2 regions of the Erwinia rhapontici genome follow, and region 1 is predicted to be linked to the other one. Evidence: predicted binding sites of a transcription regulator. Region 1 holds the regulator's gene; the other holds the start of a gene.
What was found. The regulator ArgR, encoded in region 1, controls arginine synthesis, uptake and breakdown. The targets are predictions, from matches to a motif close to ANTGAATAAAAATACANT.
Positions count from the first base shown of each region.

Region 2: a site for ArgR is predicted at 6,131-6,148, ahead of argA (amino-acid N-acetyltransferase). Genes of this name have one in related genera too.

Region 1 covers NZ_CP085627.1:533,591-541,943, reverse strand. The annotation lists gene zapE (cell division protein ZapE) at 19-1,146, opposite strand; gene zapG (Z-ring associated protein ZapG) at 1,323-1,721, shown strand; gene degQ (serine endoprotease DegQ) at 1,845-3,230, shown strand; gene degS (outer membrane-stress sensor serine endopeptidase DegS) at 3,313-4,383, shown strand; gene mdh (malate dehydrogenase) at 4,457-5,392, opposite strand; gene argR (transcriptional regulator ArgR) at 5,712-6,182, shown strand; gene yhcN (peroxide/acid stress response protein YhcN) at 6,610-6,873, shown strand; gene yhcN (peroxide/acid stress response protein YhcN) at 6,999-7,268, shown strand; gene yhcN (peroxide/acid stress response protein YhcN) at 7,361-7,624, shown strand; gene LJN55_RS02420 (barstar family protein) at 7,707-7,976, opposite strand; gene LJN55_RS02415 (NAD-dependent succinate-semialdehyde dehydrogenase) at 8,014-8,353, opposite strand, start outside.
Region 2 covers NZ_CP085627.1:3,962,792-3,971,144, reverse strand. The annotation lists gene recB (exodeoxyribonuclease V subunit beta) at 1-2,851, shown strand, start outside; gene recD (exodeoxyribonuclease V subunit alpha) at 2,848-4,686, shown strand; gene argA (amino-acid N-acetyltransferase) at 4,743-6,098, opposite strand; gene amiC (N-acetylmuramoyl-L-alanine amidase AmiC) at 6,330-7,577, shown strand; tRNA gene LJN55_RS18340 (tRNA-Met) at 7,663-7,739, opposite strand; tRNA gene LJN55_RS18335 (tRNA-Met) at 7,788-7,864, opposite strand; tRNA gene LJN55_RS18330 (tRNA-Met) at 7,941-8,017, opposite strand; gene mltA (murein transglycosylase A) at 8,224-8,353, shown strand, end outside.

The DNA.
Region 1 (8,353 bases):
GTCACTGTAATGAGAGGCTCAGGGTAAATGCGGCAGCCGCAGGTACTCTTCGCTCTGCATCTCTTGTAAGCGGGAGACACAGCGCTGGTACTCGAACTTCAGCCTCGTACCCTGGTAAATCTCATAAAGTGATGTTTCTGCCGAGACCACCAGCTTCACATGACGCTCGTAGAATTCATCCACCAACGCCAGGAAACGTCGAGCCTGGTCTTCAGTCTTGTAAATCATCACCGGCACATCATACAGCAATACGCTGTGGAAGCGGCGCGACAGTTCAATATAGTCATGCTGGCTACGTCCTTCCCCACACAACGTAAGAAAACTCATCGCCAGCACGCCTTCTGCCATTCCCAGCGTGGGCAGCTGACGATGGTTAATCTCGAGCGGCTCATGATGTTCCCGCGGCTTACCCGCCAGCGCGACAAACATCCGTTCCATCTCTTTTGACGTCTCTTCACCCAACGGCGTCATCCACAGGTGTGCAGACGTCAGCGTGCGCAGGCGATAATCAATCCCCGCATCCACATTCATGATTTCACAATGCTGTTTAATCATCTCAATGGCGGGCATAAAACGTGCCCGTTGCAAACCGTTACGATAGAGATCGTCCGGGGGAATGTTTGATGTCGCAACCAGCGTAATACCCCGACTGAATAGCGCTTCCATCAGTGTGCCAAGCAGCATGGCATCGGTGATATCTGAGACAAAAAACTCATCAAAACACAGCAGGTCCGTTTCGGCTTTAAAGCGATCGGCAACGATTTGTAACGGATCACTTTGGCCCTGCAACTCGGTCAACTCCTGATGCACCCGCAGCATAAAGCGGTGGAAGTGCAGTCGCTGCTTGCGCTCGCCAGGAATAGCCCGAAAAAACATATCCATTAGCCAGGTCTTGCCACGCCCAACGCCGCCCCACATATACAGACCACGCGCAGGTGTCTGAACATCATTTTTACTTTTTCCCAGCAGCTTATTAAGCTTACCGAATAACCCACCGCTGGCAGCGGATGCGGGCGGGCTGATACGGGTTAATGCCTGATAGATACCGTCTAAGCGGGTCATCGCGGCACGTTGTACGTCATCGGCCTGATACTCGCCGTTTTCCAGCGCCTGCTGATACAGCGCCAGAGGAGACATCGTTTGCATAATGTTGTCACATTCCCTGAAAAATGGTCTTGCCGGGTGGTTGATTGTCGAAAAAAAAGTCGTTCTACACTAAGCGAAGCTGCCGCAGGATTCCACTTCCGTGAGATTAGCGGTTATAGTGGCGGGTATGAGTTGGAAAGGCCCTACGGAACAACGAAGACAATATGGGAGTTATTATGACCTGGGAATATGCGCTTATTGGGTTAGTGGTTGGGATTATTATTGGTGCGGTCGCCATGCGTTTCGGCAATAAGAAACTACGTGAGCAACGCAGCCTGCAGTATGAACTGGAAAAGAGTAAAGCCGAGCTGGCTGACTATCGTGAAGAGCTGACGAATCATTTTGCCCACAGCGCAGAGCTGCTGGACAATATGGCTCGCGACTATCGCCAGCTGTATCAGCATATGGCGAAAGGGTCGAACGACTTGCTGCCAAACCTGCCGGGTGAAAAAAACCCGTTTGCCTATCAGCTGACCGAATCCGAAGCGGATAACGATCAGGTGCCAGTGCAAATGCCGCGTGATTACCCGGACAGCGCTTCTGGCCTGCTGCGTGGCGATCGCGCTGCCAAATAATTTTTATTGGGGGTGCCTGGCACCCTCTCGTTTCTGAACGGTCATACCTGTATCACTCAACATATAGCCTGCAATTCCGGGTACACCTTTATTTATTCCCCTGGTAGCGAGAGCTGAGTCCCGATGAAGAAGAAATCATTTCTGTTAAGCGCACTGGCATTAAGTATTGGCGTCAATCTGGCCGTGGTCCCTGCGACCCAGGCATCGCTGCCTTCCCAGATTCAGGGACAACCGTTGCCGAGCCTGGCACCGATGTTGGAAAAAGTTCTGCCTGCCGTGGTCAGCGTTCACGTTGAGGGAACCGCGAGCGACAGCAAACAGCAACAGATCCCCGAGCAGTTAAAGCGCTTCTTCGAACAGAACGGCCAGGATAGTGCACAAGGTGACGAAAAATCACAAGAGTTTGAAGGACTGGCGTCAGGTGTGATCATTGATGCGGCAAAAGGTTACGTGCTGACCAATAACCACGTGGTTAACGGCGCAGACAAAATCAGCGTGCAGCTGAGCGACGGCCGCGAGTTCGATGCCAAACTGGTTGGCCACGATGAGCAGACCGATATTGCGCTCATCCAGCTCAATGGCGCCACGAAGCTAACGCAAGTTAAAATTGCCGACTCTGACCAGCTTAAAGTCGGGGATTTTGCCGTTGCGATCGGTAATCCGTTTGGACTGGGTCAGACCGCCACCTCAGGAATTGTCTCTGCCCTGGGGCGCAGTGGGCTGAACCTGGAAGGGTTGGAAAACTTTATCCAGACCGATGCGGCCATCAACCGGGGTAACTCCGGTGGAGCGCTGGTGAATCTCAATGGTGAACTGATCGGCCTGAACACGGCTATTCTGGCCTCCAGCGGCGGCAATATCGGCATTGGCTTTGCTATCCCCAGTAATATGGCGATGGGCCTTGCACAGCAGTTGATCCAGTTTGGCGAAGTTAAGCGTGGCCAGTTGGGAATCAAAGGCACCGAGATGACCGCTGAGATGGCGAAAGCCTTTAATGTAGACGTTCAACGTGGCGCTTTCGTCAACGAAGTATTACCCCAGTCCGCCGCGGCCAAAGCAGGCATCAAAGCCGGTGACATCATTACCAGCGTCGACGGTAAAGCCATCGCCAACTTTGCGGAACTGCGGGTGAAAATCGGCACCACCCCGCCGGGCCAGGATGTGAAGATCGGCCTGTTACGTGATGCTAAGCCACTCACCGTAACGGTGAAGCTGGATAACAGCACCCAGAGTAGCGCTGGCGCAGAGCTGACAACGCCAGCTTTACAGGGCGCGACACTCAGTGATGGAGCGGCCAAAGACGGCACCAAAGGGGTGAAAGTCGATGAGGTTGAGAAATCGACTCCCGCCGCCCAGTTTGGTCTGCAGAAAGACGATGTGATTGTTGGCGTCAACCGTACGCCAGTTCAGAACCTGGCCGAACTGCGTAAACTGCTGGAAGCAAAACCACCGCTACTGGCACTGAGCGTGATGCGCGGTGAAGAGAATATCTACCTGCTCCTGCCTTAACCCTCTTGCGCAGACACGGGCTACTGTGTCTGCGTAACTCATGCTATTCTGCCAGTCGTTCTTTCATTCACCGCTTAAGACCATGTTTCTTAAAATTTTGCGTTCAGTGATCTTTGGCCTGATTGTGGCCGGTATTCTTCTGGTAGCCGTACCGAGCCTCAGGCTTGGGGGCGACCTGTTGCCGCGCTCCAGCTCCAGTACCAGCACCACCAGTGAAGAACCTGTCAGTTACAATGCCGGGGTCCGCCGCGCGGCACCTGCCGTGGTCTATGTCTATAACCACAGCGCCAGCGGCTCAACAGATGTCCTGGGCTCAGGCGTAATAATGGATCCTCGTGGCTATATCCTGACCAATAAACATGTGATTAATGATGCCAGTCAGATTATCGTTAATCTGCAGGATGGACGCTCCTTTGAAGCCATGCTGGTCGGGTCAGATACGCTGACCGACCTGGCCGTGCTGAAAATCAATGCCTCCAGTTTGCCGGTGATCCCCATCAACCCGCAACGAGTCGCACACGTTGGCGACCTGGTAATGGCGATTGGTAACCCCTACAACATCGGACAAACCGTCACCCAGGGCATTATCGGTGCCACGGGGCGCGTTGGCCTCAGCCCTTCCCGTCATCAGGATTTCCTGCAAACAGATGCCTCGATTAACCGTGGCAACTCTGGCGGTGCGCTGATTAATTCTCTGGGTGAACTGATGGGGATTAATACGCTATCGTTTGATAAAAGTAGCAACGGTGAAACACCGGAAGGGCTGGGGTTTGCTATCCCCACCAAACTGGCGACTAAGGTGATGGAAAAGCTGATCCGCGATGGTCGGGTGATCCGTGGCTATATCGGTATCACGGGCCAGGAATTCCGACGCTCCAGTGGGCTGGAGACAGGAATAGAGCACCCTCAGCTTCAGGGTATCGTCGTTACCTATGTTAAAGCTGGTGGGCCCGCCGATATTGCCGGTATTCATGTCAATGACACGATTACCCGGGTCAACAACGTTCAGGCGGCTTCACCGCTGGAAACGATGGATCAGGTGGCGGAAATACGCCCGGGAACGGTGATTAACGTAGAAATCAGCCGTGAGGGTAAAAAGATGACGCTGCCAGTCACGGTTCAGGAATACCCGGAAGAGAATCAGACGCAGTAGTTTGACAGACATCCACCCCGGACAGAGCCGGGGTGAACAGCACCGCTACGGGTGCCATATATGAAGGGGTAAGTTACTTAACGAACTCTTCGCCGAGAGTAATATCCTTCTTCAGCGTGTCCAACATGCCATCCAGCGACTGCTGTTCAAACGCACTCAGTGCACCGATCGGACGACGTTCGACAATACCGTTTTTGCCCAGCAGCAACGGCTGTGAGAAGAAACGCGCATACTCGCCATCTCCTTCAACATAAGCACATTCAACAATGTTGCTTTCGCCTTTCAGAGCACGCACCAGAGACAAACCAAAGACCGCAGCCGCGTGGCCCATCGACAAAGTTGCAGAGCCGCCACCCGCTTTTGCCTCGACCACTTCAGTACCCGCATTCTGAATACGTTTCGTCAGTTCAGCGGCTTCCTGCTCGGTAAATGTCACGCCAGGGATCTGCGACAGCAATGGCAGGATCGTCACGCCGGAGTGTCCACCAACCACCGGCACATTGAGTTCTTCAGGCTGCTTGCCTTTCAAGGCAGCAACAAATGTGTTCGAACGAATGATATCGAGGGTCGTGATACCAAAAAGTTTATTTTTGTCGTAAACACCTGCTTTCTTCAGCACTTCAGCAGCAATCGCTACCGTGGTATTGACCGGGTTTGTGATGATACCAATCAGTGCTTTTGGGCTGGTTGAGGCGACCTGCTCAATCAGATTACGCACAATGCCGGCATTTACGTTGAAAAGATCTGAACGATCCATACCAGGTTTACGTGCAACACCAGCAGAAATCAGCACTACGTCAGCACCCTTAAGCGCAGGAGTCGCATCTTCACCGCTGAAACCTTCAATTTTGACTGCTGTAGGGATATGGCTTAAATCAACCGCGACACCGGGGGTAACCGGAGCGATATCATAGAGGGAGAGTTCTGAGCCTGCCGGAAGCTGAGTTTTAAGCAGGAGGGCCAAAGCCTGACCAATACCACCTGCTGCACCGAGGACCGCAACTTTCATCCTAAACTCCTTATTATTTTTTGAACATTACATGTGCCGGGAAATCAGTATACAAATACATCGTGATTGGGCGTTACATTACACCTTTAGCGCGTTGTGGAACAACCTCAACATTATAACAAAGTGTTCACAAAGTGCGCATTTCAGCACGGCGTCAGCACGTTTTTTTTCGCCGATAAAATTTGGTAAACTGTTGCGGAGACGGCCTTGAATGGCTCCGCGCCCGATTTCTCATTTGCATAAACATTCATTTTATTGCATATTAATGTAATATCCCGCTGAGGGTATCCCTTGATAACCCCCCTTTTATCGGTAACCTATGCGTAACCCATCAAAACAAGAAGACCTGATCAAGGCATTCAAAGCCTTACTCAAGGAAGAAAAATTCAGCTCGCAGGGCGAGATTGTCAGCGCACTGCAAGAAGAAGGCTTCGAGAATATCAATCAGTCGAAAGTGTCACGTATGCTGACGAAGTTCGGCGCAGTGCGCACGCGCAATGCAAAAATGGAGATGGTTTACTGCCTGCCAGCAGAACTGGGCGTGCCGACCACCACCAGTCCGCTAAAAAACCTGGTACTGGATATCGACTTTAACGATGCACTGGTTGTGATTCACACCAGCCCGGGTGCCGCACAGTTGATTGCACGCCTGCTGGATTCACTGGGTAAAGCAGAAGGTATTCTTGGAACCATCGCCGGAGATGACACCATCTTTATTACGCCTGCACGCGCCTTCTCGGTGAAGCAACTCTACGATGCGGTGCTGGTACTCTTCGAGCAAGAGTTATAAGGCACCACTGGCGTTAACCTGGCGGCAACACCCGCTGTCCATGCATTTTACTTAGGGCTGATACTGATCGGCCCTTTTTTATTTCCCTGATAAAACAACCAACAGCAGCATATCCCACTCCCTTCTCACCCGGTTCCTTGCGGCTACCACTGCCAAAAATTATTTCAGCAATGTGATCAACCCCTAATAAGCGCACAAATCGCTAATATCACGCAGTGCGATGTTTTTACACGTATTTAACAGGGGCTGGGTAAAATATAAGCGTTTTTTATAACGGCTGGTTATTAAAAATGCCATAACGCCAGAAGAATCCCAACAAAAAATTATTAGCATGCTATTAATTTTTTACGTTATTAGATCTATACTTGTTTTCGTGATGCAAATCACAGTACGTAAAAAGATAAAAACAGTTGACGAGGAAAATATCATGAACGTTAAAACTACTATTGCTGCATTGAGCGTGTTATCTGCGCTGTCATTTGGTTCTTTTGCCGCTGAATCTGTTAACGCCGATCAGGCTAAGAATCTGCAATCTATCGGCGTCATTAGCGTCAGCGGTGTCGCCGGATCGCCGATGGATATCCATCAGGCTCTGAATAATAAAGCAACTGAGAAAGGCGCCAGCGCTTACCGCGTTATCGAAGACTATGAGAACGGTAACTGGCACGCGACAGCGGAATTGTACAAATAATTCAGTCAGTCACCTGGACGTCTATTTATTAGTTAATTAATTAATGAAATACGGTAACCCCAAGTATAAAAAACGCTTTTAAGCCCTTTCGGTTACCGCGAAACCCTAATTCTGGAGTCATCATCATGAAAACCACTTTTACCATCGCTGCATTGAGTCTTGCTTCTGTTCTGTCATTCGGCGCCAGCGCCGCGAATCTGGTGACCAATGAGCAGGTCGCCAGCCAGAACCTGCAATCTGTCGGCACCGTAAGCGTCAGCGGTATCGACGGAACGCCAATGGATATCCGTCATGCGCTGTCAGAGAAAGCGGACCAGCAGGGCGCAACCTCTTACCGTGTCATCGAAGCACGTAACGACGGTAACTATCACGCCACCGCTGAACTGTATAAATAACATCGTATCGGGTGCTGCTGCACCCATCCGTGACATGACTGCGGTCATGATGTTGAATCCGCAGGTTGTTGGTCACAATGAGGAGATTAATCATGAAAATTAAAACAACCATCGCTGCATTGGGTCTGTTTTCTGTCGTCAGCTTTGGCGCATCTGCTGCACAGCTGGTCAACAGCCAACAGGCTGAAAATCTGCAATCTGCGGGGACAATTACGTTGAGTGGCGTGGCGGGTACACCGTCGGATATTCGTCAGCAGCTGTCACAAAAAGCCGATCGTGAAGGTGCCAGTGCTTATCGCATTATTGAAGCACGTAATCAGGACAGCTGGCACGCCACCGCCGAGCTCTATAAGTAATTCCTCGTCAATGCACTGCCCATGATGGGCAGGCCAGACGACCTTTTTGGCCCCGTTCGCCGGGGCCCTTTTTTTGCCCTTTTTACCTGACGTTAAAGCGGAGCTGGCCCTCAAGTTCCTCTTCCGCTTCATCAAAGAGCAAAATCAGTGCGCCATATCGTCGTTTCTGACCACTTCCCAGATGGATAAACTCAATCTCCAGCGGTAGCGGCACCTGCGGCTGAATGATGGCATCCCACAGGCTATCCAAATCGCTTATCACACTCGCCGTTAATGCAAACCGTTCACTGAACTGGCGGTAGAAATGCGCCTGGTCGACAATCACATTAAAATCGAAACTCTCTTTTCTCATGCTGGCTGCTCCGCAGGACACACAACCGGGCGTGGGGCTACAGCCCACCAATATGCAGGGCTTTGACTTCCATAAACTCTTCAAGCCCCAGAACCGAACCTTCCCGCCCCAGTCCGGAGGCTTTGATGCCACCGAACGGCGCCAACTCAGTAGAGACCGCACACTCATTCACTCCCACCATGCCACTTTCCAGCGCGGCAGAGACGCGGAATACCCGCTGCAGATTTTGTGTATAGAAGTAGGCGGCCAGACCAAACTCGGTATCATTCGCCCGGCGGACGACCTCTTCTTCCGTATCAAAACGGAAGCACGCGGCCACCGGACCGAAGGTCTCTTCATGGGCCAGTTTCATGGTTTCATTCGCTTCCGCAATCACG
Region 2 (8,353 bases), 1.6 Mb from region 1:
CATCGACCTGCTGAAACAGGCATGGCTGGCGGCAGGCGATTTGCAGTCGCTGGTTGAGTCCTCCGGTGTGGACAAGCGCAGTTACAGTAGTAAGCACTTACCTAACTGGCTGGAAAAAATTACCCAGTGGGCGCAGGCAGCAACGGAAGACTATGAGGTCGCGAAAGACCTTGAGCGTTTTGGTCAGCGCGTGCTGTCGGATAAAACCAAGAAAGGCGAGCCGCCACGGCATCCGTTGTTTGACCAGATTGATGCCTTCCTCGCAGAGCCTCTGTCATTGCGCGACCTGGTGATTGCCCGGGCGTTGTACGAGGTGCGTTTTGTGACCCAGCAGGAGAAACGCCTGCATGCGCAGATGGGGTTTGATGACTTGCTGGGGCGTTTTGATGCTGCATTGCAGCAGCCGGGGGGGGCCGCGCTGGCAGCGGCAATCCGTCAGCGTTACCCGGTCGCCCTGATCGATGAATTCCAGGATACCGATCCCCAGCAATACCGCATCTTCCACACGCTGTATGCGCGGCAGACAGACAGTGCACTGCTGCTGATCGGCGATCCGAAACAGGCTATCTACGCCTTCCGTGGTGCGGATATCTTTACCTATATGAAAGCGCGAGCAGAAGTTAGTGCTCACTATACGCTTGAGACTAACTGGCGCTCATCACCGGCGATGGTGGAGGGTGTTAATAAGCTGTTTTTGCACCAGGTAAACCCGTTTTTATTCAATGATATCCCTTTTATTACCGTCAGCCCGGCAGCGCCGAACGCCACCCTGAGCTTTAGCCTGGAGGGAGCAGAACAGCCGGCTTTGCAGTTCTGGTTACAGCCCGGTGAGGGCGTCGGGGTCAGTGATTACCAGCAGTTTATGGCGCGCCAGTGTGCCGCGGAAATTCGCCGCTGGCTCAGTGCCGGGCAGCAGGGCACCGCGCTGATCGGTAAGGCCGGTAAACAGCAGGCGGTGCGTGCCTCGGATATCACGATTCTGGTGCGTAGCCGTAGTGAGGCCTCGGTGATGCGTGAGGCATTAAACGGCCTGGCAATCCCCTCGGTGTATCTCTCCAACCGTGACAGCGTATTTACCACACCGGAAGCCCGCGAAATGCTGTGGCTGTTGCAGGCGGTGCTGGCACCGGAGCAGGAGCGTGTTCTGCGCAGTGCGCTGGCCAGCAGCCTGCTGGGCCTTGATGCCCGGGCACTGGATGCGCTGAACCAGGACGAACGGGCCTGGGATGCCCTGGTGGATGAATTTGCCGAGTATCGACAGCGCTGGTTAAAGCGTGGCGTGCTGCCGATGCTGCGTGAGCTGATGATGAAACGGCATATTGCGGAAAATCTCCTGGCGTCCGACAGCGGGGAACGCCGTCTGACCGATTTGTTGCATCTGGGTGAACTGTTGCAGGAGGCTGCAGCCACCCTCGACAGTGAACATGCGCTGGTGCGTTGGCTTGCTCAGCAGGTGGAACAGCCGGACGGGCAAGTGGCTAACCAGCAGTTGCGTCTGGAGAGCGATCGTAACCTGGTGCAGATTGTCACCATCCATAAATCGAAAGGTTTACAGTATCCGTTGGTGTGGTTGCCATTTGTTGCCAACTTCCGCGAGGCGGAAAACGGCGTCTATCACGATCGCCAGACCTTCGAAGCGTTGCTCGACTTACAACAAGGGGAAGAGAGCGTGGCGCTGGCCGAGCAGGAGAGGCTGGCAGAAGATTTGCGCCTGCTGTATGTGGCGCTGACGCGCTCGGTTTACCATTGTAGCGTCGGTATTGCTCCCCTGATTAAAGGCACACGTAAAAAAGAGGGCGACAGTGACCTGCACCGCAGCGCGTTGGGCTACTTGATCCAGCAAGGCGAAGCGGCAGATGCCGCAGGATTAAGGACGGCACTGCTGAGCCTGCAAAGTGATGCGACCGCGGTCGTGATTCCGCAGGAACCGGACGATACGCCGTGGCAGCCACAGCACGAAGACCCACAGCGCCTGAGCAGCCAGCAGTTACAACGTACCCTGCGTGATGACTGGCGAGTGACCAGTTATTCCGGCCTGCAACAGCACGGGCATTCGCCCGCGCTGGACCTGCTGCCCCGGCTGGATGTTGATGCGGTGGGCGAAGCCAGCGATGAGCTGTTACCACAGCTTACGCCGCACACTTTCCCGCGCGGAGCGGCACCGGGCACCTTCCTGCATGGATTGTTCGAAACCCTCGAATTTACCGCACCGTTGGAAGATGACTGGCTGGCGCTTCAGCTTAGTCGTCAGGGGCTGGACGAGGCCTGGCATCCGGTGATGCATGACTGGCTCGGGCGTATTTTGCATACGCCGCTCAATGACAGTGGCGTGAGCCTGGATCAGCTTGCACCTGAAGCCCGGCGAGTTGAGCTGCAATTTTATCTGCCGATTTCACGTCTTCTGACGGCTGATGCACTGGACCAGGTGGTGCGCCAGGACCCGCTTTCGGCTGACTGCCCGCCGCTCGATTTTTATCAGGTGCAGGGCATGCTGAAAGGCTTTATCGACTTGATCTTTTGCTGGCAGGGAAAATATTACCTGCTGGATTACAAATCGAACTGGCTGGGTGAGGACAGTAGCGCTTACACGCGTCCGGCTATGGCGCAGGCGATGCAGTCACATCGCTACGACCTGCAGTACCAGCTTTACACGCTGGCGCTGCATCGCTATCTGCGGCACCGTCTGGCGGACTATGACTACGAACGTCATTTCGGTGGCGTGATTTATCTGTTCCTGCGTGGCCTGGACGGGACGGAGGGAAGCAATGGCATTTACAGCACGCGGCCCCAGGCAGACTTTGTCACTGCGCTTGACCAGCTGTTTGCTAACAACGCGGAGCAGGGCGCATGACGCTGACAGAAGGATTAAAGCAGGCGCAGCGACTGCGGCTATTGCGGCCCCTTGATGTGCAGTTTGCGCAGATGGTGGCGACAGCAGAGCAACCGGCGCTGATGCTGGCGGCCGCACTGGTCAGTCGCGATGCGGGGGAAGGGCACGTCTGTCTGCCGCTGGACCAACTGCATCCTGAGGCTTTTTTTGCCGGCCGTCACCCGGAGCTGGCGCAGGCATTGTGGCAGGCGGCAGGAGCACCACAGGACTGGGCTGATACATTACTGGCACAAACCGCCGTCAGCAACGGGGAGTCAGCGACGCCGCTGGTGTTACATCAACAGCGGCTGTATCTGCACCGGATGTGGCAGAGCGAAGGGGAAGTGGCGCAGTTTGTGCAGCGCCAGCAGCATGCCGTCGCACTGGATGAGGCGCAGGTGCGCCAGACGCTTGACCGCTATTTCGGCCAGCAGCCTGACGACTGGCAGAAAATTGCCGCTGCCGTGGCGCTCACCCGTCAGGTTGCAGTGATTTCAGGCGGGCCGGGCACCGGGAAGACCACAACGGTGGCGAAATTACTCGCCAGCCTGATTGAGCTATCAGTGACGGCGCCACGGATTGAACTGGCAGCTCCAACCGGGAAAGCGGCAGCCCGACTCACGGAGTCACTGGGAAAAACGCTACAGGAACTGACGCTGGACGAGGAGATTCGCAGCCGTTTTCCGACGGAGGCGACCACGCTGCACCGCCTGCTGGGCGCACTGCCAGGCAGCCAACGCATGCGTTACCACCGGGGTAATCCGTTGCATCTGGACGTGCTGGTGGTGGATGAAGCCTCAATGGTCGATCTGCCGATGCTGGCTAACCTGATCGCGGCGCTGCCTTCACAGGCACGAGTGATCTTCCTGGGTGACCGCGACCAGCTTGCCTCGGTAGAGGCGGGTGCCGTATTGGGGGATATCTGCCGCTGTGCCGAATTCGGTTACAGCCTGGAGCGCGCCGCTGAACTGACGCGTCTGACGGGGTGTGACGTTGCCGGGCGTGAGGATGCCAGTGCCTCTGTGGTGCGCGATATGATCTGCCTGCTGCGGAAAAGCTACCGTTTTACAGCGTCATCGGGCATTGGCCAGCTGGCGCTGGCGGTCAACGCCGGTGAGGTGAAGCGGGTTGAGCAGGTCTTCAGCGGGGGATTTACGGATATTCGTCGTCAGGCACTGAGCAGCAGCGAGGATTACCAGCAGCTGTTGAATGACTGTGTGGCGGGTTATCGCGGCTATCTGACATTGCTCGCCGCCGGAGCGCCGCCTGCTGAGGTTTTGGCGGAGTTTGGCCGATTCCAACTGCTGTGTGCCCTGCGCGAAGGGCCATTTGGCGTGGCCGGGCTGAATGAACGCATTGAGCAGTCGCTGCGCAAGGCGGGGTTAATTCGCCGCGTTGTGGCGATGAACGGCAAGTGGTTTGTCGGGCGGCCTGTGATGATTGCCCGTAATGACCGGGCGCTGGGGTTGTTTAACGGCGATATCGGTATTGCGATGCTGGACGACGAGCAGCAGTTAAAAGTGTTTTTCCCACTGCCCGATGGCAGCATCAAGGCCGTGCAACCGAGCCGCCTGCCGCCGCATGACAGCGCCTGGGCGATGACGGTGCATAAGTCGCAGGGATCGGAGTTTGAACATACGCTGATGGTGTTGCCAAATCAGGTCATGCCGGTGCTGACGCGTGAGCTGGTGTATACCGCCATCACGCGTGCCAAACGGCAGCTAACGCTGTACGCCGATAAAGGCGTGTTTAACGCCGCAGTGAAGATGCGCACGCAAAGGCGCAGTGGGCTGGTGGACCGGTTAACACTAATGTAGGGGACGGGTATGCCCGTCCCGGTTAACACCGAACGGAGCATGCCTCGCCCCGTCGATTAACTCTGCCGCGTATGGGCGTTAGCTTCCCGCAGGTCGACCATCAGCACTTTGGAACGACGCTGATAGTTGTACATCTGTTTTTTGCTTTCCGGCAGCAGTTCGATATCCACCGGGACAAAACCACGTTCCTGGAACCAGTGAATACTGCGGGTGGTCAGCACAAACAGTTTTTTTAACCCCATCTGGCGTGCCTGTAACGCTACGCGCTCCAGCAGTGCCTCGCCGCGTGCCGAACTGCGGTAATCCGGGTGTACTGCCACGCAGGCCATTTCACCGATCTGCTCTTCGGGGAATGGATAAAGCGCAGCGCAGCCGATGGTCAGGTTATCGCGTTCAACAATCGTAAACTTATCGATTTCCATTTCCAGCTGCTCGCGCGAGCGGCGCACCAGAATGCCCTGCTGCTCCAGCGGGCGGATCAGTTCCAGGATGCCACCAATATCGTTAATCGTGGCGCGGCGGATCTGCTCGGCACTCTCCATTACAATCTGCGTACCGATACCGTCGCGTGAGAACAGCTCCTGCAACAGGGTGCCATCTTCCTGATAGCTAATCAGGTGACTGCGGCGCACGCCGCTGCGGCAGGCTTTCACGGCACCACGCAGGAAGCGCACGGTGCCGGAGTGATAATCATCGCTGGTTTCCAGCTCTTCAATACGCTTCTGCGCTTCGTTAGGGAATAGCTCGGAAACAATACTGCCTTCGTTGTTCGTCACGCCCTGTTCGGAACAGAAGCCGATCATTTTTTCAGCTTTCAGTTTGATCGCCAGCTGGGTGGCAACCTCTTCAGAGGTCAGGTTGAAGCTCTCTCCGGTGACCGAAACCGCAACGGGGCCCATCAGCACGATGGCACCGCTGTCCAGCTGGCGATGAATGGCTTCTTCATCGATACGACGAATACGGCCGCTGTGGCAGTAGTCCACGCCATCATCCACGCCCAGCGGCTGGGCAATAATAAAGTTACCGCTGACCACATTAATATGTGCGCCCTGTAACGGCGTGTTATTGAGGCTCATCGACAGGCGGGCAGTGATATCCAGCTGCAAACGGCCTGCGGCCTGTTTCACCAGTTCCAGCGACTGCGCATCCGTAACGCGGGTATGTTTATGGTAGAGCGGTTCGAGGTTACGCTCGGCGAGGCTGGCATCAATTTGCGGGCGTGCACCGTACACCACGACCAGGCGGATACCCAGGCTGTGCAGCAGACCGATATCATTGACGATGCTTGAGAAGTTCTCATGCTCGATGGCTTCACCACCCAGCATAATGACAAACGTTTTACCACGGTGGGCGTTGATATAGGGAACAGTATGGCGGAATCCCTGGACCAGCTCGGTACTACGTTCCTTCACGGCAAACCCTCTTTGAATTATTATTCGGTAAAAGTGTATTTTTATTCTTTTATCCGTCCGGGTGCAAGTGGCATTTATCCTTACTTATCACCTGCTACCGCATTTCTCTGTGGCTAATGTCCTGCATTTATTCGCTTTTTTTGGGTGACACTGCCTGGTGTATTCGTTAAAGTTTTTGCGAAATTTTTGTTATTGGCTTTTTATTAAACACAGTAAAGCATCAGGAGCGGCATGACCGATTCAACCTCACTTAACCGGCGGCGGTTATTACAAGGGGCAGGCGCAGCCTGGTTACTCAGCATCAGCCGTGTCGGCATGGCCGCCAGCGGCCATGTGGTGGCGATCCGCCTCTGGCCTTCTTCAACCTATTCACGTCTGACCATTGAGTCCAACACGCCGCTTAAGTATAAGCAGTTTGCCCTCAGCAATCCCGATCGCGTAGTGGTGGATATCGACAATATCCGGCTGAATTCGGCGCTGAATAGCGTGGGTAATCTGGTGCGTCAGGACGACCCCTATATTAAAAATGCGCGTGTCGGCCAGTTCGACCAAAACACCGTCCGGTTGGTGCTGGAGCTCAAGCAAAACGTTGCGCCGCGTATTTTTACGCTGGATCCGGTTGCCGGGATCAAAAATCGTCTGGTACTGGATCTCTATCCGGTTCAAACGCAGCAGCACAATGATGATCCGCTACTGGCATTGCTGGAAGATTACAACAAGGGCGATCTCGAACGCAGCCAGCCAGCGGCTGCCCCGCTTCCCGGTAAGGCGGGTCGGGATCGTCCCATTGTCATCATGATCGATCCCGGCCACGGCGGGGAAGACTCCGGGGCAGTCGGTAAGCATAAAACGCGCGAGAAAGATGTGGTGCTGAAGATTGGCCGACGACTGAAGGCGCTGATCGATAAGCAGCCGAATATGCGTGCCTATATGACGCGCAATGAAGATGTGTTTATTCCCCTGAAAGTACGTGTGGCGAAAGCGCGCAAGCAGCGTGCCGACCTGTTTATCTCGATTCATGCTGATGCGTTTACCAGCCGTGCGGCACGCGGGTCATCGGTGTTTGCGCTGTCGACGAAAGGGGCGACCAGTACCGCTGCCCGTTTTCTGGCACAAACGCAGAATGAATCCGATCTGATTGGGGGGGTTAGCAGGAGCGGGGACCGTTACCTCGACCACACTATGTTCGATATGGTGCAGAGCCTGACGATTAACGACAGCCTGAAGTTTGGTAAAGAGGTGTTGTCGCGCATGGGAAAAATTAACCATCTGCATAAGCGGACGGTGGATCAGGCAGGTTTTGCGGTACTGAAAGCACCGGATATCCCTTCGATTCTGGTAGAAACGGCCTTTATCAGCAATATCGAAGAGGAACGTAAATTACGCACCACACGTTTTCAGCATCAGGTGGCGGATTCCATTCTGGCAGGGATTAAAGCGTATTTTGCTAACGGTGCGCCGCTGGCACTGCATAAATAGTCAACAGGCGGAAAGGATTCCGCTGTGATTCAGCAAGAGGGGGACAAACGACAGATACAAAAAAACACCCTTAAGGGTGTTTAATTGGTTGCGGGAGCCGGATTTGAACCGACGACCTTCGGGTTATGAGCCCGACGAGCTACCAGGCTGCTCCATCCCGCGTCCGATTAACGCTTTAACAACTTTTACTTCCCACCCACGACGGATAATTGGTTGCGGGAGCCGGATTTGAACCGACGACCTTCGGGTTATGAGCCCGACGAGCTACCAGGCTGCTCCATCCCGCGTCCGCGTGGTTTGTCGCTTCCATCACGACAACTATCTTCTTTACTGCTTAACTCAATCTTACAGACTTCAGTTAATTGGTTGCGGGAGCCGGATTTGAACCGACGACCTTCGGGTTATGAGCCCGACGAGCTACCAGGCTGCTCCATCCCGCGTCCGTGGTTGCGCACTATACGCCTGATGGGTTTTCTTGCAACCCCTTTTTGCAGATAAGTGGCTAAAATCGTGGTTGTGATGGATTTTTACGCTCAGATGCTGGAATGTTGCACAAATGCCTCAGGTCTTTTTCAGAAGGCGCATTTAATTATGGCGGTGCCTTTGCTATCTTCGCGCAGGGTTCCCGTATAAAGGTAAAGAAGGCATGAAAGCAGGTTGGGCAAAATATCTGGTGACCGGCACGCTGCTGGCGCTGCTGGCGGGGTGTTCGTCGAAACCCACCGATCGTGGGCAACAGTATAAGGATGGGACACTGAATCAACCGCTGGCGCTGG